One region of the Rahnella variigena genome, then DNA from elsewhere that is predicted to be linked to it. Evidence: predicted binding sites of a transcription regulator. Region 1 holds the regulator's gene; the other holds the start of a gene.
What was found. Region 1 encodes PurR, which represses purine synthesis genes. Its sites were predicted from a motif close to CANGCAAACGTTTGCNTG; they were not measured.
Positions count from the first base shown of each region.

Region 1 (3,426 bases):
AGGGTTTCATTATTATCTCGTTAATTTATTTATTGCAGATGATTTGATGCAGGGATCTGTTCGGAGGCAGATTTTAACGCTTTGATAACAGCGTTGTGAAACGTTAATATTTGCACTCTGCTATCAAAAATATTGAAGGCTAAAATATGTGGTCAGAATACGCTCTGGAAGTCGTTGATGCGGTGGCAAGAACCGGAAGCTTCAGTGCGGCGGCACAGGATCTACATCGGGTGCCTTCTGCCATCAGCTATACCGTTCGTCAGCTCGAACAATGGCTGGCGGTGCCCTTGTTTGAACGTCGACACCGCGACGTCGTTTTAACGCCAGCGGGCAAAGTTTTCGTTGATGAAGCGCGGGTTCTGATAAAAAAAATGATAGCTACACGACGCCAGTGTCAGCAGGTTGCCAACGGCTGGCGGGGCGAGTTACGTATTGCTGTCGACAGAATTGTTAAACCGGCAAGAACCCGGCGTCTGGTGCTGGATTTCTATCGTCATTTTCCTGATACGGAACTGATTATTCATTCCGAAGTGTTTAATGGTGTGTGGGACGCACTGGTTGACGGACGTGCTGATGTGGCAATCGGTGCGACGCGGGCGATACCGGTTGGTGGTCGTTTCAGTTTTCGCGACATGGGGTTTATGGACTGGCACTGCGTGGTCAGCCCGCAGCATCCGCTGGCGCAGTTACCGGGTGCGCTCAGTGATGACCAGCTCAGGCCTTATCCCGCATTGTGTCTTGAAGATACCTCGCGGACGTTGCCCAAGCGTGATACCTGGACACTCGATAACCAGCGGCGTCTGGTTGTGCCGGACTGGACCTGCGCGCTTGAATGTCTGAGTGAAGGTTTATGTGTGGGAATGATGCCGGTACATCGCGTGAGCCATCGCATTGAGCAGCAGACATTGCAGGTTCTGGCGCTGGAGAATACCTTCCCTGACAGCCCGTGTTGCCTGACGTGGGACCAGAGTAATCCGTCACCTTCACTGGCGTGGTTGCTGGAATATATGGGTGATACAGAAACGATGAACCGTGAATGGTTGCGGGACTGAGAAATAAAACGCCTGCAAAAGCAGGCGTTATAAAAGATTAAAGGCAAACATTAACGGCGATAGTCACGGTACGGGCCATCGGCCACCGAACGACGCTCAACCAGTTTCGGATGCACCTCGATGGTCTGTGATTCTTCACGTTTGCTGACGATGCGGTCGAGCAACATAGTAAAGGCCATCTCACCCAACCGTTCTTTCGGCTGATGGACGGTCGTCAGTGCCGGAGAGAAGTACCGCGCATTACGCACGTTATCGTAACCAATCACCGAAATATCTTGCGGGACGCGCAATCCGAGTTCATCAGCGGCGCAAATTGCGCCCATCGCCATGACATCACCCCCGCAGAAGACGGCGGTGGGGCGTTGTTTCTGCATCAGAATCTTATGCATCGCCTGATAACCTGACTCCGGCTCGAAATCGCCCTGAACCACCCATTCTTCGCGAAGCGGGATATTGGCTTCCGTCAGCGCTTTGACAAAACCCTGGAAACGACCGCCGCCGGTGTTACGCGCCAGTTGTCCCGGGATCACGCCAATATCACGATGCCCGCGTTCGATCAGATAGCGTCCGGCCATATATCCGCCTTCGAAAGCATTGTCGATAATGCTGTCGGTGAAGTTTTTGCGCGCTTCGCCCCAGTCCATGACCACCATCGGAATCGAACGATACTCTTCAAGCATATTAAGTAATTCATCAGGGTATTCCGCGCACATGACCAGCAGACCATCGACGCGTTTTTGCGCCAGCATTTGCAGATAGGCCTGTTGTTTTTCCAGATTATTGTGCGAGTTACACAAGATCAGCGTATAGCCTTTGGAGAAGCAGCTGTTCTCGACGGCTTCAATCACCTCGGCGAAATAGGGCGCTTCACTGGAGGTTGCCAGCAGACCAATCGTCTTGGTGTTATTCACTTTAAGACTACGGGCTACGGCACTCGGCGAATAATGTAGCTCTTTAATGGCAAGCAGCACCGCTTCCCTGGTTTCTTCGGCGACGAAACGTGTTTTATTGATGACGTGCGACACGGTTGTAGTGGAAACGCCAGCGCGCTTTGCGACATCTTTAATCGTTGCCATGTAAAGAATGACTCCTGAACTTCCGTGCTTCAGCACGTTAGCATTATGTTAATCGTTTGCTTGCGCTGATTACACTGCGGACATCTAAAAGGGCAGTGTAATCATTGGGTGGATTCTTCAGAATGAGGCGTGAAATGCTCTCGGGTGAAATCGACCGGCACACAGGCGTGTTAACCGACAATTTTCTCTTATAATGCATGAAAGTGGAAGTAAAATTGTCATGTTCACATTTTCATTCAGCAGAAGATTTTAAAAGTGAATTATGCGAAAATGCGTTGGCACACATTTAGTGTGGCTAAAAGAAACGCCACAACTTGATCCGAAAGGGGGTTTGATGGACAGCAACCTGAAATTATCGTTGATCACCACGGTATGCGCTTTGCTCATGATTATCGCTTTCAGCTTCACGGCAGTGATGAACTAATCTGGCACTAAGACAGTAGTGAGACGCAACAAAAAAGGGCGATACCTTTCACAGGAATCGCCCTTTTCAATTTTACGCAGTGACCGTTACCGCCGATACTCTTCCCTGCAGAAACTCTTCGTTAAGTGCTATTCAATGGCTGATTAGCGAAACTTCAGACTTAACGAATTGTTTATTATCGGATTGTTTTTGGGGTCATTACCCGACGTGCGCCAACATAGTGGTCTTGCCAGTAATCATCGCCCAGTGAGGTGATTTTGATGTCTTCACCGGTTCTTGGCGACTGAATGAATTTGCCGTTGCCAACATAAACACCCACATGATCCGCTGCGCCGCGGTTGTTGATTCTGAAGAACACCAGATCACCGCTTTCAAGTTCGCCGCGTTTCACCGGCGCTGCATCGCGCAGGTGGTACATCTCGTTTGCCGTGCGCGGCATTTTAATGCGGATCAAATCTTTATAAGCGTAATAGACCAGACCGCTGCAATCAAAACCGGTATTCGGAGAAGTTCCTCCCCAGCGATAAGGTTTGCCGACCTGGTGCATCAGCTTAGTCATCGCCGTTTGTTGTGCGTGCTGATAGCGTTTTTTATGTGTCGCACTCAGCGTAATAGGTTTGGTGTCTTCTTCGCGTAATTTTTTACCTTTACGGTGTCGGCCATACGCTTCTTTCTTGCTGACTTTTTCACTGCTGTTTTTGGCAAGCGCTCGTGATTTAGTGGCTTTATCTGTCTTTTTCTCGGCCCGCGTTGTCCTGAGTGTTTTTTCTTTTTTGCTTTCGGCCCGGGTTGTTTTAACGCTTTTCTCAGAAGTTGTCTTGCGCCTGACCAGTTCGGTGCTGCTGACCTTCTTCGATTTTGATGTTTTTTCCTG
Region 1 is NZ_NSDJ01000001.1:2,544,608-2,548,033, forward strand. It holds gene punC (purine nucleoside transporter PunC) at 1-10, opposite strand, end outside; gene punR (DNA-binding transcriptional activator PunR) at 147-1,052, shown strand; gene purR (HTH-type transcriptional repressor PurR) at 1,103-2,128, opposite strand; gene cydH (cytochrome bd-I oxidase subunit CydH) at 2,463-2,552, shown strand; gene CKQ54_RS11930 (C40 family peptidase) at 2,728-3,426, opposite strand, start outside.

Region 2 (3,426 bases), 1.8 Mb from region 1:
GCCACGCGTCGGTTCGTCGAGGATCAGGACTTTTGGCCGCGTCATCAATCCGCGGGCAATCGCCACTTTTTGCTGATTACCACCGGAAAGCAGGCCGATTGTCTGCATCATCGACGGCGTTTTAATATTGAAGAGACGGATAAAGTCGCCAACGGCCTGCTGTTCTTCCGCGTGCCTGAGACGTCCGCCACCATGGCTGAAATAGCGCAGCGCAGTCAGTGACATATTTTCTTTCACTGACATACCAAGCACCAGGCCATCGCGCTTACGATCTTCTGAGATGTAAACGATGCCGTTTGCCAGTCCGTCCTGCGGTGAATGCGTTACCACTTCGCGTCCATCAAGCGACACATAGCCACTTTTACGCGGCAATGCACCGTAGAGAATTTTCATCAGTTCAGTACGGCCTGCGCCCATCAAACCGGAAATCCCCAGAATTTCGCCGCTGTGCAGATCAAAGCTGACGTTATCCACGCCCGGACCGCTGACATCACGCACCTGCAGACGCAACGCACCGCGCTGATGATTAATACGCGGGTATTGTTCTTCGAGACGGCGGCCAACCATCATTTCAATCAGCGTGTCTTCTTCCAGCGAACTGACCGGACGCTCAGCGATAAACTGCCCGTCACGGAATACCGTCACGTCATCGCAGATTTCAAAGATTTCTTTCATGCGGTGGGAGATATACACCACGCCACAGCCTGCGGCTTTCAGCTCGCGGATCACGCTAAATAAAGAGGCGGTTTCGGTATCGGTCAGGGCGTCCGTGGGTTCATCCATGATGATGACTTTCGACTCAAAGCTCAGCACCTTGGCAATTTCGACCATCTGCTGATCGCCAATTGATAATTCGCCAACCAGACGATCGCTTTTGTAGCGCAGGTTCAGGCGCGCCAGCAGTTTATCGGCTTCGGCATACATCTTTTTCCAGTTAATGCGGCCAAAACCGTTCACAAACTCACGGCCCAGAAAGATATTTTCAGCGATGGTCAGCTGAGGGATCAGATTCAGTTCCTGATGGATGATGCCAATTCCAGCTTCCTGAGAAGCTTTCGGGCCATTGAACGCCGCTTCCTTGCCCAGAAAATGTACTGAGCCGGCATCTTTCTGGTAGATGCCGGTCAGCACTTTCATCATGGTGGACTTGCCCGCGCCGTTTTCTCCCACCAGCGCCATCACACGTCCCGGATAGACGCTGAGCGCCGCGCCGGAAAGTGCTTTAACGCCGGGAAAGGCTTTATCAATGCCTGTCAGTTGCAGCAAAGGTTGCATAAAGGCCTCAGAAGGTTACGCCGGCACACAGAATAACGTTCGCGTAAGGCGAACATTCCCCGCTGCGGATCACAGCCCGACTTTTTTCGCTTTGCGCTTTGAATGCCTCATGACTGACGTAATCCAAAGCAATGGTGTTTCCCTGGTGTTGTTCGAGTTGTGTCAATTGGGCGAGCAACGCTTCATGGAGTTGAGGATTTTTAGTGAAGATTTCCTCGGCGAGGATAGCCCGCTCAACCTGCATCTCATGTGTCACTACCTCTAAGACTTGTAAAAAGGTGGGAACTCCCTGGGTCAGAGCCAGATCGATGCGTTGGCAAGCTGCTGGCACCGGAAGTCCGGCATCGCCAATAACCAGCTGATCGGTGTGACCTAACCGGGCAATAACATGTGAGATTTCGGCATTTAACAGCGGTGACTTCTTCATTGTGAACTCCTACAGCGAAACGTTTCGCTCACGGATGAGTTTATTAACTTCACCACGCATGGCAACGGACAAGTGATGGAATTGTGATCAGCGTCGAAACGTTTCGCTGAATGATTCAGAAACAGCAGGGAAATTTGAGTTAGTCGTTTCAGAAAGGAGAAAGCGAAAATAAAACAGGGCACCCGAAGGTGCCCTGTGACGGCAGAAATTAGCGTTAAATTTCTACCTGCGTACCGAGTTCGATCACCCTGTTAGGCGGAATTTCAAACTGATCCGGTGCGCGTAAGGCGTTACGGCTGAGCGCCATAAAGAGCTTGCCACGGAAGTAGAGATACCACGGGCGTTTGGTCAGGATCAGCGATTCGTGCGACATAAAGAATGAGGTTTCCATCATCCGGCATGGCAGCCCTTCCAGACCACAGCGGTGGAAAACCTCTTCCACATTCGGCGTCTCTTTAAATCCGTAACTCGCGACCACACGCCAGAACGTCGGCGAAAGCTGTTCGATGGTGACGCGCCGGACGTTATGCACATAAGGCGCATCTTCGGTGCGTAACGTCAGCAGTACCACGCGTTCATGCAACACTTTGTTGTGCTTGAGGTTATGCAGCAAGGCAAACGGAATGACGTTGATGGCGCGGGACATATACACCGCGGTTCCCGGAACGCGAACCGGCGGGGATTTCTCCAGAGACGCAATCATCGCTTCAAGAGAGTTGCCGTGCTCGTTCATGCGGCGCATAAGGCGGAAACGCTCGCTTTTCCAGGTAGTCATAACGATAAACATGCACAAACCCAGCGTCAGCGGCAACCAGCCGCCGGAGAACAATTTCGTGGCATTCGCCGCGAACAGCGGGATATCCATAAACAGCAGACCGATCAGCAAAAGCCCCACCAGGAACGGTTTCCAGTGCCAGTTTTTAAGCGCCACCGTACAGGAAAGAATACTGGTCAGCACCATCGTACCGGTCACAGCAATACCGTATGCCGCCGCCAGGTTGCTCGAATGCTCGAAGCTGGCAATAACGATAACCACCGCAAAATACAGCAGCCAGTTAATGGCCGGGATATAAATCTGACCCGCTTCCATTTCTGAGGTGTGAATAATGCGCATTGGCGGCAGATAACCCAGACGCACCGCCTGACGGGTCAGGGAAAACACTCCGGAGATAACAGCCTGAGACGCGATAATAGTCGCCAGCGTCGCCAGCACCAGTAACGGAATTAAAGCCCAGTCAGGTGCCAGCAGGAAGAACGGGTTTTTAATCGACTCCGGATCTTTGAGCAGCAATGCGCCCTGACCGAAGTAGTTCAGCACCAGAGAAGGCAGCACGACGGTGAACCAGGCCAGACGGATCGGGAATTTCCCGAAGTGCCCCATATCCGCATACAGCGCTTCCACGCCGGTAATCGACAGAACGACCGCACCGAGCGCCAGGAAGGAAAACGACTTATGCTCGATAAAGAAGTTAACCGCCCACATCGGGTTCATGGCGCGAAGTACTTCAGGGTTCTGCATGATGCTGTTGACGCCGAGAACAGCCAGCGTCAGGAACCACAACAACATCACCGGCGCAAACAGTTTGCCCACGATGCCAGTGCCGTGTTTCTGAATAATGAAAAGCAGCGTCAGGACAGTAATAGAAAGAGGGACAATATAGGGATCAAGTGAAGGTGCTGCGATTTCCAGACCTTCCATCGCGGAAAGAACAGAAATAGCCGGA
Region 2 is NZ_NSDJ01000001.1:749,720-753,145, reverse strand. It holds gene rbsA (ribose ABC transporter ATP-binding protein RbsA) at 1-1,275, opposite strand, end outside; gene rbsD (D-ribose pyranase) at 1,283-1,702, opposite strand; gene kup (low affinity potassium transporter Kup) at 1,917-3,426, opposite strand, start outside.
Region 2: the regulator PurR is predicted to act here: its motif matches at 1,715-1,732, upstream of rbsD (D-ribose pyranase).